Regions from separate parts of the Kastovskya adunca genome, predicted to be linked through region 1. Evidence: riboswitches for the same ligand, from Rfam matches in the RefSeq annotation. Region 1 holds a riboswitch; the other holds the start of a gene.

Region 1 (14,864 bases):
TTCTAGATCGGGGTTAATACCTTCTTCAACTTTGCGGAACAGTTTGAGGATCAGGCGATCGCCATAATTGATCGAAGAATTGCTCTGTTCGCCCCGTAGCAGCGATGGCTCTAAGTGCGTCCCATTGAGACCCATGTTTTTGAGTACATCAGTAGACAGGGTTACTAAGTCCCCATGCTTCCCGGAGAACTTATGATGGTGGGCGATCGCCTCTAAGGGAATATTCAAAAAGTCCTTATCAAAGAGAGCCTCGTACAGCACGCCACCCGTGTCTTGTCCTCGAATTTGGATGTTAGCCACCCCGTGCTCGTATTGAGCGCCGACCTGTTCGCTTCCCACCGCTTCTTCCCCATAAGCTAGTGGCAACATATAAGTTTCGGGATCGCCTTCGGTGTACTCCACCTGTAGCAGCACCAAGTAGCCTTTATCTTCCTTGAAAGGCACAGGGATGGTTTCTCTGATATGGGTAGAGCGAATCTTCCGCGCCTTACCCCCAAACCAGCGACAGCTATAGAGATAATCTGCCAAGATCGACTCCATCGTCGTTTTCGCTTCTGAGGCAGAAAATACCGTTTCCCAGCGGTCATTAACCACCACCGGGGAATGGGGTTTGTAAGTTTGAGGCATTTGCAGTTCTGCAGCTTGCGCCTGGAGGGTGAACCAATAAAAGGCGTGGGGGCCAAGGCTGAGGAAGTAAGGCTCCTCGCTGATTTCTGGAAACTCGGTACGACCAAAAATCTCAACTGGTTTCATGCCCGAAAAGGCGGATAAATCGACCTCTACTGCTTGGATAAAGCGGGACAAGTTCGCCACCACCAAGATATGTTCTCCGGCGTAGGTGCGCGTGAAGGCAAGCACTTTGCGATTTTCTGGGTGCAAAAATTCAAAGCTGCCGCGACCGAAGGCTTGGAAGCGCTGGCGGATGCCCAACATGCGTTTTGTCCACCACCAGAGGGAGTTGGAGTTGGCTTGTTGCGTCTCGACGTTAACGGCTTCGTAGTGATGTTCCGGATCGATAATTACCGGGAGATAAAGCTTTTGGGGATTGGCGCGACTAAAGCCGGCGTTGCGGTCTGCACTCCACTGCATCGGCGTGCGGACACCATTGCGATCGCCTAGATAAATGTTATCTCCCATGCCGATTTCATCCCCGTAGTAAATCACGGGGGTGCCGGGGAGAGCCAGCAATAGACAATTCATCAACTCAATTTGGTTGCGGTTACTCGCCATCAAGGGAGTGAGTCGGCGGCGAATCCCCAAATTGATTCTTGCCTGGGTATCTTTGGCATAGACCCGATACATATAGTCTCGGTCTTCATCGGTGACCATTTCCAGGGTCAGTTCATCATGGTTCCGCAAAAACAGCGCCCACTGACAGTTATCCGGAACCTGGGGAGTCTGCTGGATAATATCAATGAGGGGAAAACTATCCTCCATTTTCAGCGCCATGAATAGCCGAGGCATCAAGGGGAAATGGAAGTTCATGTGACACTCATTCCCTTGACCGTAATACTCAGCGGCATCTTCGGGCCACTGATTTGCCTCCGCTAGGAGCATCCGGTTGGAGAATTTTTCGTCTACATGCGATCGCATTTGCTTCAGAAACTCATGGGTTTCTGGCAGGTTCTCGCAATTCGTCCCCTCTCGTTCGTACAGATAGGGCACCGCATCCATACGTAGCCCATCAACTCCCATTCCTAACCAGAAATCGAGGACATCGAATACCGCTTCGCGCACCGCTGGATTATCGTAGTTAAGATCCGGCTGGTGAGAATAAAAGCGATGCCAGTAGTAAGCCTTGGCAACCGGGTCCCAAGCCCAGTTAGACGTCTCGAAATCTTGGAAGATAATTCGAGCTTCTTTGTACTTATCGGGAGTGTCACTCCAGACATAAAAATCCCGCTCCGGACTGCCCTCAGGGGCGAGGCGTGCTCGCTGAAACCAAGGATGCTGGTCGGAGGTATGGTTGATGATTAATTCAATAATTACGCGGATGCCCCGTTGGTGGGCAGCCTCTAAAAATTCTTTAAAATCATCTAATGTCCCGTAAATCGGGTTGACGTTGTGATAGTCAGAAATATCGTAGCCATCATCCCGCAGGGGCGACGGAAAAAAGGGTAACAACCACACAGCGGTGATGCCCAAATCTTGCAGGTAATCTAGCTTTCCAGTCAGTCCCCGAAAGTCACCAATACCATCACCATTGCTATCGGCAAAAGCGCGAACTGGCGCTTCGTAGATAATGGCATCTTTAAACCACAGGGGATCGTCGTTCAGCATCAAGTTTGTCATTTGTCAGTCTTGTCTTAACGTTTCTAGGTAGATAGCGAGTGGCGCGTGCGCTCTCGAAAAAACCATTAGCAATGCTTCGAGAGCACAATTTCTATTACAGTTACTGTTTGAGCCAGAAAACATGAGCCGGAATTGCCCGAGGATCTAGCTCCACATAGTTGCGATCGCCTGACCAGGTATAGTGGGCATCATTGAGCATGTCGTGAAGCTGGTAAGGCTGGTAAGGGTAGATCCCCAAGGATTCTAGGGGCAAACTCACCCAACCCGATTGAGTATTGTAGGGGTCAAGGTTCACAATCATCAGCATCACATCAGAGGAATCCTCCGTTTGCTTGCTGTAACAGATAATCTGCTCGTTATCAGTGGTGTGAAATTTCAAGCTACCGTCACTTTGCAATGCCGGATGTTTGTGACGAGCTTGATTCACCCGTGCAACCAAATACTTGATGCTGTAAGGGCTATTTAAATCCCAATCCCGGATTTGATACTTCTCCGAGTTCAGATACTCTTCGCTTCCTGGCTTCAGCGCCCGGTTTTCACAAACCTCAAAAGCTGGGCCATAAATCCCGTAGCTCGCTCCCAAGGTGCCAGCGAGAACCAATCTGATTTTAAACGCCGCTTGCCCCCCATGTTGGAGAAACTTATGCAAAATGTCGGGAGTGTTGGGCCAAAGGTTGGGGCGAAAGAACTGATGAACTTTGGTCTGCGTCAGTTCTGTGAAATACTCGGTCAGCTCCCACTTTGCCGTGCGCCAAGTGAAATAAGTATAAGACTGGGTGAATCCCATCTTTCCTAAGCGATACATCACCTTGGGACGGGTGAAAGATTCTGACAGGAAAAGCACCTCCGGATGGGTTTGCTTGACTTCCTCAATCATCCACTCCCAAAACGGAAAGGCTTTGGTATGAGGATTGTCCACTCGAAAGATTTTTACTCCCCGGTCAACCCAAAACAGCACGACGCTTTTTAGTTCTTCCCAAAGGTTCTGCCAGTCTTCGGTTTCAAAATCAATCGGGTAAATGTCTTGATACTTCTTAGGCGGGTTTTCAGCGTACTGAATCGTACCATCAGGTCGATGCTTAAACCACTGGGGATGCTCCTTTACATAAGGATGATCCGGCGTGCATTGATAAGCTAAGTCTAAGGCAATCTCCATCCCGTACTCTTGGGCTTTGCGAACTAACTGCTGGAAATCTTCTAAAGTACCGAGTTTGGGGTGAACCGATTTGTGTCCTCCCTCAGAGGAGCCAATGCCCCAAGGCACTCCCACATCATCGGGTTCGGCAGTCGTGGTATTGTTTTTACCTTTGCGAAAGGTATAGCCAACGGGATGAATGGGCGGTAGGTAGAGGACATCAAAGCCCATTTCAGCAACATAGGGCAAGTGCTCGATACAGTCTATGAGCGTGCCGTGCTGTCCTGGTGCGCCGCAGGAGCGAGGAAACAGTTCGTACCAGCTACTAAAGCGGGCTTTCTCCCGATCTACGGTAATTTTGAGTTCTTTTTCGTAACTTGTTGCCAATTCCCGGTCGGGGTACTGAGTCATGAGAGCAATTCGCTCCTCTGACAGGGTTTGCATGTAGGGAATGTCTGCACCCTCTTTTTGCTGAGAACGGATAGTCATCGCCCAGTTTTTCAACTGTTCAGCATCTTGACCCGACGCCCGCTGACTTCCTTGCTCGATCAGTTCTGCACCTACGAGCCAATCTAGGGACACATCTTGCCCCGCCTCAATTTTCTTAATGATGTCTCGTCGCCAAGACTTAAAGTGGTCAACCCAACCCATAACGGTGTAGACATAGCGACCCATCTCGGAAACGGTGAATTCCCCTTGCCAGCGGTCGTTGACGAGGGGAGACAGCGGCGCTTCTAGCCACTGTTGGGATGTTTCCGGACGATACAAAATGACGCCAGAAATCGCATCATGGCTATCGCAGAACATATCGACTTCCACCCGGACTTCCTCTCCGACTGTCCGTTTGATGGCAAAACGACCGCCGTTGATTTCTGGTGAGACTTCTTCAATCTGGACTCTTTTTCTCCCTTCAGTAGGCAGCATGTATAGCACCGTCTCCTTTTACTTTGTTTCAAACAGCAACGGATAATCTCCGCTGACCCGATAGAATGGGTCTGCCTGAAAAGATTCTTAATGATATTGGACTAAAAAACATGAGTCTTTAGGTTTAAATAATTGATTTCCAGCGGCAAATAAAATTAAATCTTTTTAAAGGTTTGGTAAAGATTGCTATTATCAACCTCTGACACAGATTACTTCCTGGTAAAGGCAGAGGTTTTAGAGCAGGCGGGTTTGCTATTGTCTCAGTCGGGTCATTCCTTCTAGACCCAAGGAGAAGCAAAAGTCTGTGATTGTGAACCAACATCAGAAAGGGTGGGAGATAATTTACCATCGCGCCCATGCCTTGCTAGCGGCGCAACTGGCAGGACAATGGCGGAGAAAGGATTCTCCCCCGCGCTTGTATGAGACAGTAGCCGCTATTTCCCACCACGATGACTTGGAACGGGAATGGGAAAGCGACCAACTCACCCCGGCGGGCGCACCGCTGGATTTTACCCTCAATACAGAAACATCGATTAAGCAGCTTCGCGAACATGTGAAGAATGCTCTCTACCGAGGACGGTGGGTAGCGATGTTAATTTCTATGCATATTAGCTTTCTGACTGAAGGCAAGCGGGGAGAGTCGGAGGAAATGGATAGCTTCCTAGATGAACAACTGGAACATCAAAAACGCTGGCGACAAGAGTTGGGACTAACAAAGAAAGACGCTGATGCAGCTTATGCATTTATGGGGTGGTGCGATCGCTTATCGCTAATTCTCTGCCAACGTCACCTGCCCGCAGGAGAACGTGCCTTAGAAATCACCACCGGGCCTAGCGGCAAGCGCTACGACGTGACAGAGCGCAGCGACGGGCGCGTTATCGTCACTCCTTGGCCCTTTGAAGACGATGAGTTTACCGTGAATGTCGAAGTTTCCTACCTAGATCAGGTCAAATTCGACAGCAACACCGCCCTCACCGAAGCTTTGCAAGCTGCCCCCCGCGACCTACTGGAGTGGACGTTTGTGAAGTCCTAAGCTGTCTTTCCCCATCGGGATGACAGCGATCGGTTGATTAGACCTCTTGCAAAAATGTACCAGACCCCTCCCCAACCCTCCCCTTAGTAAGGGGAGGGGGCAAGATTTCAAGTCTCCCCCCTTATTAAGGGGGGATTAAGGGGGGTCTATTGACCCACAACCCATAGGTGTGTAGGGACGCAAAGCTTGGTGTCCCTACCGAACACCCTTCCTCACGCTTCTCGTCCAGACGCCCATGTATCCCGCCACTTAACAGTTCCCTCACTGGCAATCACCCAGCGACGCGCGACGAGATTTTCTCGTAGGGGGGCTTTTCCTTCCCGCCACATGGCGTACTTATAAGCAATTGGCTTGCCGACACTTTCATCGAAGGGAATTTCTCCAAAACAGGTGTTGGTGTTGATGTATTCCAAGGGGTAAGCCTTAGCAATATCCCAGTTACCCAACTCCGGACAATCTCCCGTTACTACAACGATTTCTCCTGGCTGCGTTTGGATGCCATTAAGTTGCACTCGTACAATGGTTTGTCCCTTTACCCGCTCCCCTACATGACTAAGGACAATGATTTGGTGGGAATCGAGTTCTAGGTTTGGGAGTTGCCCATCTATGACTTCATACTTGTTCCGCGTCATCACACAGGTATGTTCGCCGTCGGGTAACTCGGTATCGACGGCTTCTATTGTGACGGGTTCTCCCCGATTCATCGCCACAAAACAGCAAGAATCCCGATAACGCCGCACGTAACAGTAGACATCCGGCGTCAGATACTTTTGCCACTGGCTCCCCATAGAAACCGCTGGATTGAGTCGCCGCAAGCCTGAGAGTAAGCGAATATCCCGGTAAAGGGGTGATTCCGTGTCCCAAGATTCCATCATTGGGCGGTTGTAGGGGTCGTTGTTTCCGTAAGGGTTGTCGTCCCCATTGGTGTCATTGTGGAGATACTGTTCAGTACCGTAGTAGATGCAGGGGATACCGCGAGAAGTCATCAACAACGCGATCGCTAAATGCAACGCTTTCGGATCGGGATTTAGCGTCCCGAAGCGATGCACATCGTGATTATCGATAAACGTAATCAGTTCTGTTGCCCCGCTGTAGCGATAATCTTGATCGAGAATATTTTGCACTAAGTGGAATCCGTCAGGGTCATAACTTCCTAATGCCAAGCGGATCGCCATACAAAGACCAAAATCTAAAAGGGTCATCCCAGAATCATTAGCAAATTCCACGGAGTCATTACTGGGATGACTATTAATCCACTCACCAAAGATGAATACATCCGGTTTATGGCTTTGAATATCGGCATTAAATTCTTGCCAGAACCAGATCGGCATGTGCTTCACTGTATCGACGCGCAAGGCATCCACACCCCGGTCTAGCCATTGCTTAATCGCTGACTTAATGTAGTTGCGATACTCACTATTGTTTTCGTTGAATGTTGCCAGACCAGACAATTCGCAATTTTGCACCTGCCAGTCATCTTCCCAGTTTGTCACTTCACCATAATGGTGATACCAGTTATTTTTATCGTTGTTAAAGTCAGCAATTAACTCACCATCGTCATAGAGGAGACCTTTTTTACCGCTAATATCGGGGCTACTGTGGTTACAAACGACATCCAGTATCAGCTTCATTTTTCGCTGATGCAACTCTTCAATCAAACGGTCAAAAATGGTGTTTTTTGTTTCCTGGCTTTTATTAAGAGACGGTTCATCATCTTTATGAATGAAGCGAGGATTAATTCTTTTAAAGTCTTGCGTCCAATAGCCGTGAATTGCCGCACTTTCAATAAACAGGTCTTCAATTTGTTCAAATAAGGGAGTTAGCCAAATAGCCGTGACTCCTAAATTTTTTAAGTAGTCAAGTTTATCAATAATACCTTGCAGATCGCCGCCCCAATATTTTCCCCATTCTTGTTTTTCGGGGTCATAAAGTTCTGGATTAGGCCCTTCATTGTTTTCGGGATCGCCATCATAGAAGCGATCGACAACAACAAAGTAGATAGTTTCCTGCCGAAAGGCAATGTCTCTTGTGTAGAGAAACTCTAAATCGATATCGCTTTCTGGTTTAGTTTCCTCGATTAGTGTATTAAGTTCAGCTTCAACTTTTTCCTCTGTGACTTCGTATTGAGAAGAAGAGGATTGAGGGGAAGGTGTTGATACCATAAAGTTGCTTTAATGATGATAAAGGTTTGTCAACTGAATCGAGGTTGGCGTCATTTGTCTGCCAAAGCTGTCTTTTAATAGCAGCTTGATAAAATCAATTTTACAAAATGAATTCTTTTTTGTATAGATGGATTGCCAGAGATTGAAAGCTGAGTAGATGATAAGAGGAATGGGGTTATAAAAACTGTTTACTAGCTAACCAAAAAACTTGTAAGTAAGTAGGGTTTGTTTTCCGGCTATCCAGTTGTTATAAGAAGGCAGAGAACCCAAAGGCGATCGCATCGGTTTTGTGCCGATCAATTCCCTCGTTGTCGTCAAGCACTTCCGGCTACCCTTGCCTAAAAAATTGACAAATTGGTAAACAAGTGATATAGTCTTCGAGTTTGAGTAAGTCAGCTTAATTCAGAACTTCACGTAAGCCGCCATCAATAGGTTTAAGTGAAACTGGAGCGGGGGAACCAACTTTGGGGCGTATTTCCGACATGGAGAAGGGCATCTCTCAGCCCTAGCCCGTCAGCTAACTCCGTCAGCATTGGGAGGAGACACTGAGAAAGCGTGCCTTTTTAGGAAGTGCATTGCTCTTATTACAGTCTCTGGCTGGTACTGCTCATTTTTTGTACCTGCTCTTCAAGCCTGAGGCATCAAATATGACTTTTCCACTCAAATTGACAGCAATTCCTCTCTTAGCCGCATTTTTTGTCAATTTAGCTTCCGCTACATCGTCAGCAGACATTGCATTCACCGGGCTTCAGTTGAGTCGAAGTTGAAAGGCAAACAGCCCTGACAAGAAACACAAAAAATTCGGTTGAGTAGAAGCCATATTTTCCTAATGGTGTTCCTCTTTATTTAAGAGGAATCTATCGTCTCAGCCTCAAATATTTCCTTTTTTTGTAGTCGTTCAGCCCTCTTTACTGAACGAAGAATATCCCTAATCAGCTAAAGTCAACGTTGATTGGGAATGAACTTAATAGCACGTCTAACCAATCATCTAACAGCTAAATACTGCCGATTTCGGATCAGAACTATTTTGAGGAAATTCAATGGAAACGTGGCACGCCCTCATCGCAACTTCGACCTTCGTTGCTGTCATTTCCTTAATCATGACAGAGAAGATGCACCTAATGATTGCAGCATTTTTAGGTGCGATGATACTGGTTTTCACCAATATCATGACATTGACAGATGCCATTGGATACATTGCTCACAGCTATGCTACGTTGGCATTATTTTTTGGGGTTATGGTGTTGGTACGGGCATTTGAACCCACCAAAATATTTGAATACTTAGCTATCCAGATGGTGTTAATGGCGAAAGGGCAAGGTAAGCGCTTGCTCTTGGGCATTGTAGCCATTACTACGCCCATTTGTGCGATTTTACCCAACGCCACCACCGTGATGTTATTGGCACCGCTGATTCCTCCCATTGCTCAATCAGTTGGGGTAGATTTTGTACCCTTGTTGATTTTGATGGTGTTAATTGCTAATAGTGCTGGACTTCTAACTTTAGTGGGAGATCCGGCGACTTTTATTGTCGGAGATGCGATTAATATCAGCTTTAGTGAGTATCTGTTGCGCTTGAGTTTTGGGGGAGTACTCGCCATTGTTACTGTTTTGGTGATGCTGCCGTTTTTGTTTCCTAAAACCTGGCGAAAGCGTTTAGAAAATGTAGATAACCTCCCCCATCCCAAAATTAATCATCCGCGAGTTTTGGCAATGGGCGGTGTAATTGTTGCTTTTGTATTGCTGTTTTTTGTGGTGGGAGAGTCCCTACCCGTTCCAGTTTCTCCCGCCGCTGCTGCTTTGCTCGGTGCAGCCCTGGCGATGCTCCTGGCTCACCATAGCAAGATTGACTCGGTTAGCAATATCCTGCGGGATATTGATTGGAGCACTTTGATATTTTTTATGTCTACGTTTGTGCTGATTGGAGGATTGCAAAAAACGGGTGTTATTAGTGGTATTTCAGGAATTCTTGCTGTGATTTTAGGAAAAAATATTGCCTTTGGGGCGATCGCGTTGCTGGTTTTTGTCGGTTTACTATCGAGTGTCGTCCCCAATATTCCCCTAGTTGTGGCGATGGTACCGCTGTTGAAAGAGTATGTAGTCAATGTCGGGTTGGCAACTCCAGAAATATTAGACCCTAACTTCCAAGGACAGGTACCCCCCGAAGTGCTGCCGCTGTTTTATGCCATGATGTTTGGTGCGACGTTGGGCGGTAATGGAACATTAGTCGGTGCATCTTCTAATATCGTTGCTGCTGGGATTTCAGAATTGCACGGACGCCGGATTTCGTTTAAGAAATTTTTGCGGTATGGGTTACCCGTGATGGTGATGCAACTACTGGTAGCGGCGGTTTATGTGACTGTTTGTTTTTTGATGTGAATTGGGTAATTAAGAACCTACCGCAGGTTAAGGGGGTGGGGTAGTTCGCTCAAAGCTTTCTTTCTACAATGAGGTCAAAAAGCGCCGTAGTGCATTGCGATCGCGTTTTGACATTGTTCTGAATGCCTCTTGAGAGTTTTTTGCTTCACCACCATGCCAGAGAATTGCTTCCTCTAAAGTCCGCGCTCGACCGTCATGTAGATATCCCGAATAAGGTAGCACCGTCTGTGTTAGACCTAAACCCCATAAGGGCGGCGTTCGCCATTCTGATCCAGTGGCGGCAAAGTCCGGTCTGCCATCAGCTAGGCTTTGCCCCATGTCATGCAACAATAAATCGCTGTAGGGATAAATAGTCTGATTAGCGAGTGCCTGAATGGGATGCTCACCTGTACGGAGTTTTGCCACATGACAAGCGGCACAATTGGCTTGGCTAAATAACTCTTCGCCTCGCTTCACCTCTGGGTCATCCACTAAGGTACGGGCAGGAACTGCCAGGGTTTGGCTATAGAAGGTTGCTGCTTTTAGTGTCTTGTCATCAATATCGCTAGAACCATCTTTTTCTGGAAACAGGGGATTTGATACACCCATATCGTTGATATAGGCGGCGGCGGTTTGCTGTAGTAGGTTCGGCATATTTGCTTTATGACCAAAACGCCCTAGTGCCACAGCTTGTTTAGTTGCATCCCAAACTGGGTTAGGACGACCGGAGATGCCGTCACCATCTTGATCTTCTGGGTCAGCTAACGCCAAGATTGTTTTTTCGGGAATCGCTTCCATTAACCCCCGACCAAATACTGGGGTAGGGACACGCAAGGACGTTAAGATATCGCGGGGTAGTGGCTTGCCGTTTTGCAGGGTAATTTTTGTTACAGGCGATCGCAATTTGTAAGCCGTGCCATCTCCATACTGACCGGACTCTTCTCGCCACGACAATTCTACATTCGCCTCCGGTTTGTGACCGTAGATTGCCTGCCCTTGAATTTGGGTGCCGAGTCCGGGGACTGGAGGCGCATTTCCTAAGGTCACGGCTGCCTCTAAATGAGATTCACCAATCACTTGTTTCCCGGTATCAGCACCACCAGCGGAAATGGGTTTGTCTGCTTGCTGAAAGAGGGCTGGGTGAAGTGGTGGTAGGCTGACTCGCACCAGCAGTTGACCTTCAACGGGCATCCCGCGACCATCCCGACTGTGACAACCCACGCAGGAGGCATTGTTAAATAAGGGGCCTAACCCGGCATTGACTGGTGCTGGAGGAGTGACAAAAACCGCTTCAAAAGCGCGATCGCCCTCGATATGCTCGTCTAGCTCTGCTCTGCTCAAGTTGGGTGCGGGTTGTTCAAAGCTACGAGACGTGCGATTAAATACCGTTGTCTCTCCCCCTGCTAGCTGCATTTTTGGCTGGAACGCTGTGGGGTTAAGTAGGATTGATAGCGCTATCCCAGCGGCGATCGCTATGACAAAAAGACTCGCAAATTTGAGTTGTTTATTTCCAGGGAACTTCAGTAGCAAGGAGTCCATAATGTTTCTCTGGCTAGCTTTTGACTACGGGCAGAACTTCCTGCTCCATGGTTTCTTTTAAGGTGATGATTGCGGTCTTTGCCGATTGAATAGCATCAGCGGTTTTTGGATCATTAAAAGATTCTTCCAAGGGGTCAGGAATCTTATCTAGCGCGTCCAGAGAGGCAAGAAATTCTTGCTTGACCCGTGCATCTAAATCTGGGTTGACATTCGCAATATAGGCACTTAAGCCCGTCTCACTAGTATTGGTGTCCGGGAAACGACCGAGATAGACATTTTGAGCGCCCTTAACGTTGCTTTTTAAGTCGTTGAGGGTGTTGTGGCTAAATCGGCTTTCAAATAACTTCTCGTCTTTTGATTCAACGGGTTTAGCAATTTTTTCATTAGCCACCTCGTCCAGGCTGTCAATTATGCCCTGTACCATCTCCTGACCACCCGCCTCCAGCGTCAGATAGGTGCTGTTGCTACTTTCTCCAGCTGTCGCAATCACCTCCCGATAGGCTGGCTGACCTGCGATTCCCTTTGTCCAGCTCGTTACTAGCTGATCGGCAACATTGCTAAAGTCTGTACTGAGAGCCTGTAGGTATTCCAACTCTCGTTGGCTGAAATCCGCCACGTTCTTATTGTTGTCTTCTCCAAATAGCAGATATTCGATGACGTGAAAGCCTTTTTCGGTATCTTGCCGTTTTTGAACGTAGTCTGAGGTCAGTTGGTCTTTGCTATTGATGATTGCCTTGAGGTCGGTTTCATTGACGGGCCAACTATCCAATGCTCCGTCATAACCTAAAGAGTCCGCTGGCCCAAAGGTGAAGCTTTCACTCTGCTCCCAAGGGGAACGGGCGGCAACCCACGCCTCCTGAGCCGCTTTCAGGGTTTGGTCGTTGGGACTCTTAACGAAGGTATTAACAGCGTCTGATAATTCCTGTGCTTTGGTGGCAAATTCCTGATTTGTCGGAATGACAACGCGATCGGCAAAGTCTATGAGAATTTGCTGATCGTTAAACTGAGCGCCTGCTGTAGAGGAGACGCGATTGTCGCAACCACTCGCGATCGCCAACCCCCCCATTAATAGAGCGATCATAAATTTTGGCTGACCTGTTTGCCGGAATACCACTTTCAACGCTCCTATGACAGAAATTAAGGGCAAGATTTTGCCAACTTGTCTCAAGCAATTGAGTTAGTATCTCAATAAGATGCCTCGATCTCAAGAGTTTGTTGAATAGTCTTAGCAATTAAGACTACCTCTATGCTGATCGTGTCTGCCAAAAATGGGGTCTTGCTCCCTACTGCTGTCCGGGTTTGATCACCACCACACCGTAAGCATCTGGTGCCAGATACGCTTGCGCGGCTGTTTGTAGATCAGCCGTACTTAAAGATTGAATGCGATCGGGATAGGTGAGTGCAGGTGCCAAGTCTCCGATCTGAGCGTAGTAGTAGCCATACAAAGTCGTGCGATCGCTTGGCTTCTCATTCCCAAAGATAAAGCGATTAGCAATTTGAGTGCGGATACGTGCCATCTCTGACTCAGCGACTAACTCATTTTGAATTGTACGAATATGTTCTGCGATCGCGGCTTCCACGACTTCTAAATTTTCCTCCGGTAACTGGGCGGAAATATAGAACACCCCTTGTAGGCGCTGCGTCATATTGCTGACACCAATGTGACTGACAAGCTGCCGTTCCTCGCGCAAATCCTGCACCAGACGCGAAGTCCGCCCTTGCCCTAAAATCGCTGCCAACACATCCAAAGCATAGGTTTGCTCCAACTGCATCAGCCCTGGAACTCGCCACGTCATGATTAACCGTGCTTGCTGCAAGGTTTCATCGACAGACTCGCAGCGAACAATTTCCTTGAACGCAGGTTCCGGCTGAAAGTTGGTATTTGATAATTGGGAAGTCCCTTTCCCCGTTTTCCCTTGTCTTGTAAAGCTATCGGCGACAATTTCAATCAGTTCTTCCACGGGCAAATTACCGACAGCCACAGCCGTGATCGATTGCGGCTGATACCAATTGGCGTGAAAATCTCGCATTTGCTGAGCTTGGAGTTGCTCAATTACCTCAGAGGGGCCAAGTACCTGTCTTCTGTAGGGCAACTGCTCAAAGGCTGTCTCCATTGCCTTTCTGTAAGTGCGGCGACGGGGATTGTCATCTGAGCGACGAATTTCTTCCAACACCACCAAACGTTCCCGCTCAAATGCCTCATCGGGAATGCTGGGGTTTAATACCACATCAACCTGAAAAGGGGCGAGTTTAGCAAAATCCTGAGGAGCCGTAGTGATGTAATAGTGGGTGTAATCCTGGCTGGTAGCGGCATTAGTCACAGCACCGCGTTCTTCAATTAGACGCTCAAATTCCCCACTTTGCAAGCGTGGCGTACCCTTGAAAACCATGTGCTCTAAAAAGTGAGCCATGCCGTTAATATCATCGGATTCGACAGCAGAGCCAATATTAATCCACACGTTTAAGTTGACGGCTTCAACTGGCATCTGCTCTGCCACAATCGTCAGACCATTGGGAAGTTGACGGATAGTTGGGGCGTTGAGCGGCGGAGTTTTGAGCAACGTTGAGGTCATCGGTTGTTAATTATGAAGAACGCACACAAATACTCTTTTATCTTAGCTAGAGGAATTTAGCTACGACACGACACCCCCTGAATCAGCCTTGCCCCTTTCCTGCCGTTGTCTCCAATGGGCTTGACTACTCCCTTGATTAAAATCTCATACTTAATGAAAAATATTTGCAATTGCTGGCAACAATCCGCTAATCTATACCGAGATGTTTGTTGATGGCTATTCTCAACCTCTAGGAGTTAAAACTTGCTTCTACTTAGTTGACAACTTATCTCAATAAACTTATAGTGTTTTTCAGTATCCTCCTCGCGTTCTACACCAACGAGTCTGAAAGAGCAAATCGATCCCAGCTAGGACTTACGCACTGACCCCGAAATTGCGTCATTCTGAGCGATAGTGAAGAATCTCAAACCCTTGTTCTAGCGTTACGGTGCGTAAGTCCTACCAGCTTCAAATTCAAGCTATTAATTGGCTTTAAAGGGACAGAGTGAGCGATCGCTTCCTCTTTCTTCCTCGTTTTACATATTGAGAAAATATGGCATTTACAGAAAAGGTTTCCAACTTTGCCAACCTAATTTATTAAGAATAATTCTCAAATAATTTAGAGAAATCTTGCCACAGCCACGGTTAGCTCCTCAGTCATCTGAGTTGGTTCCAATTAAGTCTTCTTAGTTTCAATCCTTTTTCTAGGTAAATACAGGAGTAAATATGTCAAAGATTGGTCTTTTCCTAGAACACAAGCATTCGTCATTAGACATCTTGCACAAAGCCTCTAAACCCCTCTCCTTAGCAAGCTACCGTGTATACACAACCTTAAAATCAAGCTTTACCCCCCTAACCCCCCTTATCAAG
Region 2 (14,864 bases), on a different contig from region 1:
ATCAAGTCTCAGATTTAGTAGAAGGGTTTAATTGTGAGGCGAATGATTACCTCACTAAACCCGTTGCCAAACAGGAGTTACTGGCACGAATTAAAATACACATTCAACTTTGTCAGCTAAATCTTTCCTATGGGCGCTTTGTCCCCCATGAATTACTCGAAATTTTAGAGCGAGAGACAATTTTAGATGTGAAGTTGGGCGATCATATTCAAAAAGATATGGCGATTCTCTTTTCGGATATTCGCTCCTTTACGAGTATGTCAGAAGCGATGACGCCGGAAGAGAATTTTCACTTTCTTAATGCTTACTTCAAACAGGTTGTTCCAGCGATCAAAAACAACAACGGATTTGTCGATAAGTATATTGGTGATGCTGTCATGGCGCTATTTCCGGGGAAAACGGAAGATGCCTTGCAAGCAGCAATCGATATGCAAAAGCAACTTTCTCTGTATAACGAGCAACTTAAAGCAGAAGGGAAACCTCTGATTACTATTGGAATTGGAATACATACAGGAAGCTTGATGGTGGGAACGATTGGAGAGGAACGACGGATGGAAGGAACCGTTATTTCTGATGCGGTGAATCTGGCATCTCGCTTGGAAGGGTTAACGAAAATTTATGGAGCGTCTCCCATCATCAGCGAAAAGATTTTGATTTCTTTAGAAGACCCTACAAAATACAATTATCGTTTCTTAGGAAGAGTGCCAGTTAAAGGTAGGAAAGATACTGTATCAATTTTTGAAGTTCTCGATGGGGAATCACCAGAGAGTATCGAACTGAAATCAAAATATCGTGCTGAATTTGAGTCTGGAGTTCAACTGTACTACAGCCGAAAATTTGCAGAAGGCTATCAAGTTTTTAAGAACCTTTTACAAAAAAATCCCCAGGATAAAGTGGCAATCCTTTATCTGAAGCGTTGTCGGAAATTTAATAAATACGGCACATCGCAAGATTGGGACACAATAGAAGCATTGGTAGATAAGCTGTAATTTTTTTCCTTCAGAGGATACTGCAAATCATGAACTGCCGAAACGCTGCAATGCCTGTTGTCCCTCGCCGTCCGCAATTTTCTACCTCTATTAAAGAGGAAAAGGGGGGCGAAGGCTTGTGGTACGGCACATTGAAAATGTCTATTCCCGCCCAGGTAGGAATAGCGCTACTGAATCTGGGCGTTTTACTAGGTGCGCCAGCGGTTCTCACGGCTCCGGTATGGGGAGCAGAGCGGATTTATGTGCCTTATGGCCCCTTGCAGTTTTCACTGACCGTTTCAGCGTTGGAAACTTACGCCAAAGAAGGAAAAATTGAGCCGGAACTAGCGGGGTATGCGCGTTATATAGAACCGGAGCGGCTGGCGCAACTGCGGCAGGTGTTGACGGCACGGGTGCCTGTAACACCTGTAGCGATCGCGCAATTTCTCTACTCCCGCCAAGGCGAAATCATCCTAGAGCGCGTGTCACAGCTCATTCAAACCCAAGCAGGGCAACCGGGATTTTATGCGATTCGAGCGGCATTAATCAGGGCGGCTACCGATCCGGAAGGTTTAACTCTGCTCAATGTGCTGCGGGAGTTTCCCACCTACGGGATTCGGATCAATTCCCAGCGCGGTTTTCAGCTTTTTGATGATTTATCAGTGCTGGTTCAAGAAACTGAACTGGCAACCGCCGCCGTCAGGCGACAAGCGATCGCTGAAGCCGCCGCCGAAGTACCAACCGATGACTCCCAACTTGCCACCCTATTTCCAGAAGATACTTCACAATTTCTAGACTTACAGCAACCGGGAGCGGTTAACTTCCAAAAGCAAACCCTGATCCTCAACGATCTCCAACGTAACCGCAGCTTTCCGGTGGATCTTTACCTCCCCACCTCAAACTCCACTCAGGAAAAAACACCCTTGGTTGTTATTTCCCACGGACTTGGTTCTGAGCGCGAAACTTTTGCTTATTTAGCAGAACACCTTGCTAGTTATGGCTTTGCCGTGGCTGTTCCCGAACATCCAGGGAGTAATGCTGCACAGTTGCAAGCGCTCACCCAAGGGTTAGCCAATGAAGTTTCTACGCCAGCCGAGTTGATTGATCGCCCCGAAGATATCAAGTTTTTGCTCGATCAACTGCAACGCTTGTATCCCCGACAACTAAATCTGCAAAATGTCGGCGTGCTAGGACAATCCTTTGGTGGCTACACGGTTTTAGCCTTAGCTGGGGCGAATATTAACTTTGAGCAACTGCAAGCAGACTGTATGAATGAAGAGAATGCATTAAATCTATCGCTACTGCTGCAATGTCGAGCGCAGGAGTTGGGTTCTGTAGAGGAGGAGTTGCAGGATGAGCGGATTGGGGCAGCGATCGCGATTAACCCGGTGATCAGCAGCATCTTTGGACAAGAACAACTGAGTCAGATTCAGTTACCCGTGATGCTGGTTGCTAGTAGTAATGATACCGTCGCCCCCGCCTTACCCGAACAAATTCGACCTTTCACTTGGCTGACAACACCCGAAAAGTATCTGGTGCTGTTAGAAGACGGAACCCATTTTTCCACCCTGGGGCCATCAACTGGGTCAATACCCATACCTGAGACAGCACTCGGCCCCGATCCTAGGATTGCTTATCAATACATGAATGCGTTGAGCGTCGCCTTTTTTAAAACCTACATCGCAGGAGAGCCTGACTACCGTCGCTACCTCAGTTCTACCTACGCGCGAACCTTGAGTGAAGACCCTTTACCATTAGAGCTGATCAAGTCTTTGACGGCAGAGCAGTTGATGGAAGCAGCGAGAGGGGGAGAGAGTGTCCTACCGCCTGCTCTGCAACCGTAACAGCGGCGTGAACGTCTTGATAGGAAACTTCAACTACCCTACCCGGATTGGGTACTAACGGATTCTGACAAATCCGGATTTGGCGATTAACTCTTGCCCTTGATCGGTTAGTAACAGGTTAGCGTAAACTTCACCCGCTTGCTCGTCAACTTGACCGTTCTGTTTGACAATTACGAAGAGCTGACGGGTGAGGGGATAGGTGCCACTGCGGATGGCTTCCCGGTTTATCTCGTTGCGCCGACTGGGACACTCAGAAGGGGGGACATAAGGTAATTTATAGGGAGGAGTCAGTTCGTTGGCTTGTCGCCCAATCGGAAGCGGTTTAACACCGCATTGACCAACGACTTCTGGAATCGATGCGTAATAAATTCCGCCTGGGTCATTAGCTAATTCTCGTAAGGCTATAGTTGTACTGGGAACATATTTAACATTGCTCCCCAGCCTCTCATCCGCCAAGACATTCTCCACAAAAAACTCTACGGTGCCTCCATCTTCAACTCGCCGCGAGTAAGGAGTAATGGGTTGATTTGGCCCTCCGACTTGATTCCAATTAGAAATTTTCCCTGTATAGATATCTTTGACTTGTGACAGCGTTAGACCGGAAATATTTAAGTTAGGATTAACGGCGATCGCTATTCCTTCAATCGCGACAGGAATCTCTTTGAGGCTAAATCCCCGTTGTTGCGCGGAGGAATACTCCTCATTGTTCAAAGAACGCGAAGACTGAACAAAAGCCAGTTGATTATTTAACAACAGACGAATGCCGCTACCCGAACCAGGTGTGGCATTAGGAGGCTCGGTGTAGCGCAACTGAAACTTCGGCCAAACGTTCTGAATTATCGGATCGACATCTCCACGAACTGGGGCCCAAGAGGTACTTCCACCATAATTAAATAACCCAGAGGGAACATTCTGTACCGCCGCCAATGTTTCAACGATGGGTTGATTGGGTTGAGCCGCCCCAGAGGGGTCTTGCTGGCGTTCCCCGTTATCCCCACCCTCAGCAGTAGGACTCAATAGGTTATCTAGCCCAATTCCTGAGCGTTGAGAAAACCACCACAAGCCCCCGGCTAGCAGTCCGGCAGTAGTCAGCAAGGCGAGGATTAGGACTGTGGTTTCGTTCTTTTGTGCCATAGGGAATTCACCATTGCACATCCCTTTATAGACGAAGAAGGTTAAGCGGAGATTAGCAATACGTTAATACAAAAGACCCGATGGACTTAAGCTTAAATTGAGACGATTGAGCAATTTCAAGTCACTAGGGCAGCATCAACGTTTTTACAGAGCCTGTGCATAAGTCTGCATTTTTGTGGCAGTGTACTGGAGAAGAAACCTATTTATCTGGTTCGCCGGGAAGACCCCCACTATAGCGGGAAGGGGATACATCGAGCGTAGCAAGTACCCCTGACAGTTTAGTGGCGGGACGGCGCTTAAAGGGGCGAATTATTTCGCCCCACGCCGCCTCATGAAAGGCGGTTAGAAGAGAGGGTTCGATGCCCTCTCTTTTAACATTTAATGGTGTGCCATCGTTTAGTAAATCTAGTATCATACTGGAATGCTGACACTTACTCACCGCTACCGAATCTATCCAGATGCCACCCAAGAGCAACAACTCATTGAGTGGATGGAAATCTGCCGCAATGCATTTAACTATGCATTGCGGCAGATAAAAGATTGGTGCGATAGTCGTAAGTGCTTGGTTGATAGATGCTCTTTGGAGAAAGAATACATCCTCCCTGCCGACCTAAAGTTTCCGGGTGAGATTCAACAGCTTAATAATTTGCCACGAGCGAAGAGGGAATTCCCTAAGTTGGGTGAAGTTCCTTCCCAAGTTCTTCAGCAAGCCATTAAGCAGTTGCATAGAGGTTGGGAGTACTTTCAGAAGAGAGGATTTGGCTTTCCCCGATTCAAGAAGTATGGTCAGTTCAAGTCGTTGCTCTTTCCCCAATTCAAGGAGAATCCAGTAACGAACTTGCATATTAAGCTGCCAAAGATTGGAGCAATTCCAATCAACCTGCATCGTTCTATCCCCTCTGGGTTTGTAGTCAAGCAGGTCAGAATCTTGAGGAAAGCTGACCACTGGTATGCATCTATCTCCTTGCAATGTGATGTCAGTCTTCCCGACCCAACGCCCCACGGTCATCCCATTGGAGTTGATATCGGGTTGGAGAAGTTTTTGGCAACCAGTGACGGCGTTCGAGTATCGCCTCCCAAGTTCTTTAAGAAGCTGCAAAGCGAGCTGAAATTGCTGCAACGCAGGCTTTCTAGGAAACAAAAAAGGTCGAAAAACTACGAGAAACAACGTCTCAAAGTTGCTCGTCTTCACCATAAAATTGACAACACGAGGAAAGACTTTCACTACAAACAAGCCCACGCTCTTTGTGATGCGGGTGATATGGTCTTCATGGAAGATTTGGATTACCGTACCAGTGCTAAGGGAATGTTTGGGAAACACATGCTTGATGCCGCATTCGGACAATTTAGAAGCATCGTTAAGTATGTGTGCTGGAAGCGAGGAAAGTTTTTCAGTGAAGTTGATGCTCGGGGTACTTCTCAGCAATGCCCCGAATGTGGTGGCGAGGTTAAAAAAGACCTGAGTGTAAGAATTCATGATTGTCCTCGTTGTGGATATCGAACCGATAGGGACGTAGCAGCAGGTCAAAATATCAGAAACCGAGGAATTAAGTTAATTAGTACCGTTGGACAGACGGGAATGGAAACTGCCTGTGCAGACGTTCTACCGGGGACTGAGGTAACTCAGTCTAGGCAAGTGTCGAAATCCCCTGAGCGTAGTCGAAGGCTTCGCCGTGAGCGCTCAGCGTTCGACTGAGCGCTCACGCCGAAGTCCGAACGGGGAAAAACCAGGAAACCCAAGTCGTAAGTCTTGGGAAGCCCGCACTATACCGCTTGCGGTTAGTGTGGGAGAATGTCACTTTTAAAGATTATTCTGTGCAAGGATTTTTGAACTTAGATAAACCAGCCGAATGGACATCCCACGACTGCGTTGCCAAGGTGCGGAAACTGTTGCGCCTCAAACGAGTGGGACATGCAGGTACGTTAGACCCTAAAGCAACAGGTGTCTTACCTATTGCCTTGGGGAAAGCTACCCGGCTATTGCAATATATGCGGCAAGATAAAGCCTATATTGCCACAGTACGATTGGGAGTGAAAACAACGACAGATGACTTAGAAGGGGAGGTTATCGCCACGCAGCCAGCTACGGGTTTGACGCTGGAGAATGTTGCGCCATTGCTGAAGCTGTTTGAAGGAACAATTCGGCAGGTACCGCCTCAGTACAGCGCGATTCAGGTGGAGGGGAAGCGCTTGTATGACATCGCCAGGGCAGGAAAAACGGTAGAGGTGCCAGCACGAACGGTGGAAGTTAGCCGTATTGAAGTTCTCGATTGGCGTCCGGGAGAATTTCCGGAAATTGATTTAGAGATCGCTTGTGGTACAGGTACTTATATTCGCGCGATCGCTCGTGATTTGGGAGACTATTTAAATACTGGCGGTACCCTCGCTTCCTTAATCCGCACCCAAAGCAGTGGCTTCCATATAGCCGACAGCTTAACCCTGGAAGAACTAGAAACTCATCTCCAACAAGGAACCTTTGAGCCGATTCCACCGACAGCAGCTTTAGAGCATATCCCTGCTGTCATCCTGTCCCCTACTCCTGCCAAAGCCTGGTGCCAAGGTCAACGCCTAAAAGCTGACAGCGAACAGTGGACAATAGAAACTACCGTTATTCCTTCTATCTTACGGGTGCATGATCAAGAAGGACGCTTCTTAGGCATTGCTCAGTACAGTAGCTCCACCGATGAGCCGTTGTTGATTCCCAAGATGGTGTTTGAGCCAGAGTCTTAGGTAGAAGCGATCGCTGTTTTTTTGAATCTAGTTAATCGCTGCTACGGCGAATAGTAGTAATCAGAGAAATTTATGGCGATTCTGGTAGATTTGATATCAACTTAGTTACTGGTAGAGAATAATTAGAATGATGAAACTTCAAGCACCGCTGATTTATTTTTTTATCTTTGCCGGATGTTTTTTAAGCTTTGCCCCAAAAACTTCAGCTCAAGATAATGAATATTTTTCTGCTTTAAGTCAAGAAACTCTCAATCGCTTAAATGGAGATTGCCGGGGAGCCACAGAAGTTAGCTATCGTTCTCAAGCTCTCAATTCCCCTGATGAAAGAAGCTCTGTTTACATCGATATGACCCTCAGAAGAAGGGGGAGAGCTAACAGTTATGGGGAAGATACTTTTGTAATTCGATGCAATGGCAACATAGCAGAAAGACCAAGTGGAGAATTAATTGTTGAAAAAGAAGGAAAAATTATCAGGAAGAGACTTTATAATGTTTTGGGCATAACTCGTAATATTTATAACTATACAGTTGTCAACCCCATCGCCTTTTCCGCTGATAGCCGATACTTAGTCCTACGAGTTGATGTTTCTGATGGTCAGAATGCTTCCTGGGTCAATCATGTTGTCTTAGATGCCTTTAATGATTATCAGCTTCTATCGTTTGCAGCTTGCGAACAATTCAAGGGAAACAACTTTGTAGGATTTATTTCTAATCTACAGGTCGTCTTTGCTTGTGAAAGACCGGGAGAAATCGGCCCAGTTGAGGTGGTAAATTTACAAACTAGAGAGCTACAAAGACTCAATCAAGGCTATGTAAATAAACTAACTGAAGCTCGTTCTTATGGCACAGTTGCTACTGAATTCTCGGTGGTGCAAGAGCAGCAGTTTCCAGTTCGGTATTAATTAGAAAGCTTTGGATTTTTACTGACTCTAGAGCTTCGGTTCAGCAACCTTGCAAAAAACTACAAATAGACACTTGAACAAGGATACCAGAGCAAGTTTCTATTTCTAAACCGATGTAGACTCTAGAATTTGGACTGTAAAGAACTGAAGAGCGATTTCGGTAAGGTGCATCGCGTGGTAAATGCGGTCATATTTTTTGTACGCGGACAAAAAAAAGATGCACCCTGATTGTGTTTTCTGAAGGTTATTAAAGAAAACGGTAGTTTGCGATTTGGAACTGTGTAAAATATTCGCATACTAGCCTAGGGGTCTGTCTAGGGATACACCCAATCTTTTTTAAAAGTTTATATCTACCGATAAAGAGGCAAATCGGTTGTAGGGATTGCACCTTAACGTTTTCGTCCTACTCAGTAACGAAACTTCATCAAGGGTTGTTAAAGAATACCGTTAGGAACGACTAAAAGAAATCAGTAGAATTGGGGATAAATTTTCGTAATATTTGAGGAAATCAGTGATTTTGCGGAGTGGTAGTAGCGATCGCCCCCCACGTCACCCTAGAGTAGAGACTAAAGGACATCTTTAAATTGACTCATGGCTGAACCAACAACCGCCCCCTATGGCTCCTGGAAATCTCCTATTACCTCCGACCTATTGGTTGCCGGAACGGTGGGATTAGGTCAGATTGCGCTGGATGGTGAGGCGGTCTACTGGGTAGAGGGACGACCTGCTGAAGCCGGAAGAAACGTGATTGTGCGCCGCACTCCCGACGGGGAAGTAGTGGATGTGACGCCAGCGCCTTTCAACGTCAGGACGCGCGCCCACGAATATGGCAGCGGTGCGTTTACGGTGACAGAGGGGACGGTGTACTTTTCCAACGATGCGGATCAGCGGTGGTATCGCCACACCGTCGGCACAGAGCCGCAACCCTTGACACCAGCAGGAGAGCAGCGTTATGCCGATGCCATTGTCGATCAGCAACGCAATCGCCTCATTGCTGTCCAGGAAGACCACGGCAACAGCAGCCACGAACCTGTCAATCGCCTCGTTAGCATCAGCTTGACAGGGAACGGGGAAGTTCAGGTTTTGGCATCTGGAGATGACTTTTACTCCTCCCCTCGCCTCAGCCCTGATGGTTCTCAACTGTCTTGGTTGAGTTGGAATCATCCGAATATGCCCTGGGATGGTACGCAACTTTGGCTAGCGCAACTCAATACAGATGGTTCTGTCGGTGAGAAAAAGTGTGTTGCTGGGGGAAAAGCAGAATCTATTTTTCAGCCAGAGTGGTCAAGCGATGGGGTGCTGTACTTTGTTTCTGACCGTAGCGGCTGGTGGAACCTCTATCGCTGGCAACAGGAAATTGAACCACTGTGGGAAATGGAAGCAGAGTTTGGACTGCCGCAGTGGGTGTTTGGCATGTCTACTTATGCCTTTGCTGCTGCCAATCGTCTGATCTGCACCTACACCCGTGAGGGGCTGTGGCATCTGGCAAGTCTGGATACTGAGAAAAAAGAATTAAGCGAGATTGAGACAGACTTTACAGATATTTCCTCAGTGCAAGGGTCGGGGGGTCAAGCAGCATTTATTGCGGGTTCGCCGACTAATCCCACAGCCGTTGTGTTGATGGATGTGGCGACGGGTAAGTTGGAGGTGCTGCGTCAGTCGAGTCAGTTAGAGATTGACCTAGGTTACCTTTCCACGTCACAAGCGATCGCCTTTCCTACAGAAAATAATCTCACCGCCTACGCCATCTTTTACCCGCCTCAAAACAAAGACTACACCGCCCCTGAGGGAGAGAAGCCTCCTTTAATTGTTAAAAGCCACGGTGGGCCGACGGCGGCGACTAGTAGTACCTTTAATTTAAAAATTCAATACTGGACGAGTCGCGGCTTTGGCTATCTTGATGTCAACTACGGCGGCAGTACGGGATACGGTAGAGAGTATCGTCAGCGGCTTAATAGTGCCTGGGGCATTGTCGATGTTGATGACTGCGTTAATGCGGCAAAGTATCTAGCGGAACAAGGGTTAGTCAATGGTACGCAGATGGCAATTACTGGCGGGAGTGCAGGCGGCTATACTACCCTGGCGGCGTTGACCTTCCGGGATGTTTTCAAAGCCGGGGCGAGTCACTATGGCGTCAGTGATTTAGAAATCTTGGCAACAGATACCCATAAATTTGAATCTCGCTATTTAGACGGATTGATTGGCCCCTATCCCGAACGCAAAGATATTTACATAGCGCGATCGCCTATTCACTTTACTGACCAACTTGCCTGTCCCGTCATTTTCTTCCAGGGACTAGAAGACAAAATCGTTCCCCCTAATCAAGCTGAGGCAATGGTAGCTGCCCTCAAAGCTAAGAATCTACCTGTGGCATACGTCCCTTTTGCCGGAGAACAGCATGGTTTCCGCCGTGCCGAGAATATTAAACGCGCCCTAGATGGCGAGTTTTACTTCTACTCCCGCATCTTCGGCTTTGAACCCGCAGAGGCGATCGCGCCAGTGCCGATTGATAATTTATAAGTTATGGGGCATTGTAAGTTGCTCAGATCCCCGATTTCTTGAAGAAGTTAGGGATATAGATGGGATCTAGATCGAACAAGTGAAATGGTACAACCCACCTTATTGACGACTCATGCTGCACTTTCAACATTCCTCTGTTATTGATGCCCCCGTTGAGGTGGTTTGGGAGTTTCATGAACGCCCGGATATTCTGAAATTGCTGACTCCGCCGTGGCAACCGATGGAGGTGGTGCGCCGTGAGGGAGGTTTGGGTGTCGGCGCGATTACAGAATTTCGGATTCTTTTTGGCTCCATACCCCTACGCTGGCTAGCCGTTCATACGGAGTGCGAACCTTACCGACTGTTTACAGACGAGCAGAAAGAAGGGCCCCTACCCTACTGGGTTCACCGCCATCAGTTTGCCCCAATAGAGGGGAAAACGCGACTTACTGATGCGATCGCCTTTTCCTTACCCGGTGGTTGGCTAGCAGAACAGATGTTTGGTTGGGTGGTACTCAGGGAGCTAGAGCAAATGTTTGGCTATCGCCATCAGGTGACGCAACGCGAGTGCAGCCAGAGGAAAAGTTAGTTGTTGCCGTGCTATTTAGCCTAACGGCGGAACCCGTAGTTGTAGAACTGCCGCTAGACTAGATGCCAATTAGTGTTGAGGGTAAAGACGCCGTGGCACAAGCATCACCGGAAGTACAACAGCGCCTTCAAGAACTGCGGCAACTGCTACAAAAAGCTAGCTATGCTTACTACGTCCTCGATAATCCGATGATGGAGGATGCGGTATATGACCAGCTTTATCGGGAACTGCAAGACAAAGAGGCGCAGTATCCAGAACTGGTAACCCCTGATAGCCCGACTCAACGAGTGGGAGAAAAGCCAGCGTCGCAGTTTATCTCCGTGGGACACAACATCCCTCTCTATAGCTTGGAGAATGCCTTCAACATTGAGGAATTTACTAAGTGGCAGGAACGCTGGCGGCGCTATGCTCCAGAGGTAGATTCCTTTGAATATGTCTCGGAGCTAAAAATTGACGGTTCCGCGATCGCCCTAACCTATGAGAACGGCGTTCTAGTACGGGGCGTTACCCGTGGTGATGGTGTCAGGGGGGAAGATATTACCCAAAATGTCAAAACTATCCGCTCCATTCCCCTGCGGCTGAATACAGACACACCGCCGCCGATTGTGGAAGTGCGCGGAGAAGCCTTTTTAGCCTTAGATGTGTTTGAAGCCATCAATCAGGAGCGAGAAAAAGCCGGGGAAGCGCTCTTTGCAAATCCGCGCAATGCCGCAGCGGGAACATTACGCCAGTTAGATTCGCGAGTTGTGGCGCAACGGCGGCTGGATTTCTTTCCCTACACCCTACATATTCCCGGAGAGGATAAGGAGGTTGTCCGCACCCAATGGGATGCTCTGGAGTTACTAGCCTCCCTTGGTTTTCGTGTTAATCCTCATCGCCAACTCTGCCCAAGCTTGAAGGATGTGCAGGATTACTACGACTATTGGGATATCGAGCGGCGGAACTTACCCTACATGACGGATGGAGTAGTGGTGAAGCTGAATCGCTTTGAACTTCAGCAACAGTTGGGGTTTACACAAAAGTTTCCCCGTTGGGCGATCGCGCTTAAATATGCCGCCGAAGAAGCCCCCACCTTAGTAGAAAATATTTCCATCAATGTTGGCAGAACCGGGGCTTTAACGCCGCTAGCGGAATTACACCCGGTGCAACTAGCTGGAACCACCGTTTCCCGCGCTTCCTTGCACAACATCGACTATGTGCGATCGCTCGACATCCGTGTTGGCGATACCGTCATCGTTCACAAAGCCGGGGAAATCATTCCCGAAGTGGTACGGGTGCTGACAGAGCTGCGCCCAGCCAGCGCCCAGCCCTTCCAAATGCCCAGCGCTTGCCCCGTCTGCGGTCAGCCTGTAGTGAAGCCCGTAGACGAGGCAGTAACCCGCTGCGTCAACGCCTCTTGTGCTGCCATTTTAAAGGGAGCAATTACCCACTGGGTAAGCCGGGATGCGATGGATATTAACGGCTTGGGAGAAAAGATTGTCGAGCAGCTCGTAGACCAAACTGTGGTGCAGTCCGTCGCGGATCTGTATGACTTAACAGTGGAGAAACTCTTGCAACTAGAGCGGATGGGAGAGAAATTAGCTGAAAAAATTGTCAAGGCGATCGCTACTTCCAAAACCCAACCTTGGCACCGCCTCCTCTACGGTTTAGGTATTCGTCACGTTGGCAGTGTCAATGCCCAAACTTTAGCCGCTCAGTTCTCCTCTGTCGAGCAACTAGCCCAAGCAAAAGCTAGCGACATTGAAGGCGTCTACGGTATTGGGCCAGAAATTGCCCAATCTGTCTCCCAATGGTTCAGCATTCCCGCCAATCAAAGCTTAATTGACCGCTTGAAGGCTGCCGGATTACAACTCGCTGGGGAGCAAAAAACCAGCGAACCTACCAACCAGCAGCTAGCAGGAAAAATCTTTGTGATCACAGGCACCTTACCCACTCTCAAGCGAGATGAAGCCAAGGAATTGATTGAAAAATCGGGAGGCAAAGTCACCAATTCCGTCAGTTCCAAAACCAATTACGTCGTTGTTGGGGAAGAAGCAGGTTCTAAGCTAGAAAAGGCTAAAACCTTGGGCATAACCCAACTATCAGAAGCCCAACTCATGGAACTTTTGCAGCCTCAATAAGCAAGAATGATTATTTTGCTAAACCTGTTGGCTATTGAACAACTAAAACTGAATACTTGCATTGGTTCACATGGTGCGATTTATTCTCGCCTACTTAAATTTCCTCATTCTGAAGTTAAATCACTAGGAATACCCAGCACTGAACAAGGAAAATTAGAACCCAATCTCTGAATTAGAGGATGTTCCACAGAATTACAACCGACAAATAATAAAGTCGCCGCTTCTGATTCAACAACTGACCTCAATTCAGTAGCAACATCACCAAAACGCAGATGAGTTTTGAAAAAACCTCGCCATTCTTCAGCCAAGTAACGTGCTTGCTCGAAAATACGGGCGGCTTGCTTAAAAGACTGGGATTGGCTACCTATCTGAGAATTACCTTTTCTTACCGACCTTCTTTTTTGAGCTTCTAACGCCTGGGGTCTGGGTTTAGTTAAAACAGATGTTGTAGACTTTCCGGATGCTGATGCACTGTCAAGTTTAGCTGCATACTGATGGATTGATGATCTGCCAGATTTGACAGAATCGAAAACATCTGAAGACTTACGGCTTTGCTGATTCCCTACAACATAAACAACCTGAACCGTGACTAATTTTTGAGTCACCAACCTTGTTTGATGAGCAATCCACATTGTCAAATCTAAAGCTGTTTGACTGCTGGGGGAGCCATTATAGCCAACAACTAAGTTAACTGAGTTTGTAGAGGTAGCCCACGTAGCTGTCGCTGGCTCAGGTAGCAACAGCATTTCTTTGATTAAATCACTGCGATCCATTGCGCCTTCAAGACGCACTAGCATAGGCTTAACATTCACAACTTTAACCTCTCTAAAAGAGAACAACTATCCGAGGAGAGGTGGGTCAAAAATAGATGTCACTATGCCTTTTAACAATTAGTGACATCTGTAAGGAGACACTAAAGACAACTGCAATAAAAGCTAATGCCTTGGTACTCCTTCCACTGCCGACGAAGTTAGCTGACGGGCTAAGGCTGGAAGGTGCCTCTCTCACTAAAGATTCGCCCCCAATTATTGGTTCCTCCGCTCCAAATCCCTAGCTAACATAATTTGATTGTCAGCCGGAATGGATTAGGCTGCCCCACTCATAACTAATCTAACAATTTAGAAACCATGAGATCTATTCATTTTGAGTGAAATGATGATCCAATAAGTTTAGGGCATGGTTGCGTAATTCAAAATACTCTCTTGATTATCGTATCACTTGGCGATCGCGTGGATGCGGGAATGGTACCTCTAAAATCTCTCCAATTTTAGCATGGGGGCATTAATCATCATCATAATTCGATCTGAGCACTAAACAGAAGATGCGGTTTCAATTAATGGTGCATTTGCAGCAGATGGGGTTGTCCAATGAGATTGAAGTGGAGTTTATTTACTTGCCTGCTTACTCACCAAAGCTGAATTTAGTCGAGTATGTTATTCATCTGATTCGCAGAGCGATTTTTGCACCATTTACCCATAGGCACTTCTTTGCAGGTCATTGAGCAACAGTTGGCTAAGTTTTTACAATCGCATCAGTTTTTCAACGCAGAACAAGTGCAAAGGAATTTGAATTACATCTTTGCTTTAGTTGCCTAATCTTTTGGTAGGAAGGGAGTAGGTTCTTGAACCTAATTTAACCTCAGAAGAGTTTAGTATTTTGCATCTTAAGTACCTAGAACTTTATCAACATTCTCACTATCAGCAAAATATTACTAAGCTCAAAAACTTGGCCAATCGGCAGCGTGTAAAAATCCTTGCTCCTTAGCCTGCTGAACCCATTTCTCCGCTTTTGCTCGATCCATAGCTATACCTTGATCTCCCATCATGAAAATTCCTGCTAAGTTATTTGATGCTACGCCATAGCCCTGCTCGGCTGATTTTTTATACCACTCAACTGCCTCTAAAACAGCTCTTTCTAAACCAAGTCCTAAGTGATACATATTTGCAACTATGCATTGCGCTTCAGCATCCCCTCGTTCGGCAATTGGTTTTAAAATTTTGAATGCGTTAGTATAATCCTCAGCCTCAAAGGCAGCTAAACCTGCTGTTAAATTCGACATTTTAGCTAAACTCCTTTTTC

The links. A riboswitch is a leader RNA that binds a small molecule or an ion and turns the genes downstream of it on or off. The one in region 1 is predicted to bind cyclic di-AMP.
Region 2: it holds a riboswitch for cyclic di-AMP, as region 1 does, so the genes downstream of both, AC5JR3_RS14280 (universal stress protein) here and AC5JR3_RS03230 (ArsB/NhaD family transporter) in region 1, are expected to answer to the same signal.

Annotation. Positions count from the first base shown of each region.
Region 1 covers NZ_JCACLG010000010.1:85,174-100,037, forward strand. Annotated here, with positions in the region: gene treS (maltose alpha-D-glucosyltransferase) at 1-2,292, opposite strand, end outside; gene AC5JR3_RS03215 (alpha-1,4-glucan--maltose-1-phosphate maltosyltransferase) at 2,393-4,351, opposite strand; gene AC5JR3_RS03220 (DUF3891 family protein) at 4,656-5,384, shown strand; gene AC5JR3_RS03225 (alpha-amylase family glycosyl hydrolase) at 5,597-7,546, opposite strand; cyclic di-AMP (ydaO/yuaA leader) riboswitch at 7,968-8,093, shown strand; gene AC5JR3_RS03230 (ArsB/NhaD family transporter) at 8,587-9,924, shown strand; gene AC5JR3_RS03235 (di-heme oxidoreductase family protein) at 9,988-11,442, opposite strand; gene AC5JR3_RS03240 (imelysin family protein) at 11,456-12,556, opposite strand; gene AC5JR3_RS03245 (M16 family metallopeptidase) at 12,726-14,015, opposite strand.
Region 2 covers NZ_JCACLG010000035.1:6,067-20,930, reverse strand. Annotated here, with positions in the region: gene AC5JR3_RS14330 (ATP-binding protein) at 1-989, shown strand, start outside; gene AC5JR3_RS14325 (alpha/beta hydrolase) at 1,019-2,812, shown strand; gene AC5JR3_RS14320 (PstS family phosphate ABC transporter substrate-binding protein) at 2,867-3,946, opposite strand; gene AC5JR3_RS14315 (hypothetical protein) at 4,146-4,361, opposite strand; gene AC5JR3_RS14310 (RNA-guided endonuclease InsQ/TnpB family protein) at 4,368-5,642, shown strand; gene truB (tRNA pseudouridine(55) synthase TruB) at 5,762-6,676, shown strand; gene AC5JR3_RS14300 (hypothetical protein) at 6,804-7,577, shown strand; gene AC5JR3_RS14295 (S9 family peptidase) at 8,169-10,097, shown strand; gene AC5JR3_RS14290 (SRPBCC family protein) at 10,210-10,665, shown strand; gene ligA (NAD-dependent DNA ligase LigA) at 10,728-12,785, shown strand; gene AC5JR3_RS14280 (universal stress protein) at 12,890-13,597, opposite strand; cyclic di-AMP (ydaO/yuaA leader) riboswitch at 13,730-13,851, opposite strand; partial or broken gene AC5JR3_RS14275 (ABC transporter ATP-binding protein) at 13,920-14,092, opposite strand; partial or broken gene AC5JR3_RS14270 (transposase) at 14,098-14,380, shown strand; gene AC5JR3_RS14265 (tetratricopeptide repeat protein) at 14,503-14,844, opposite strand.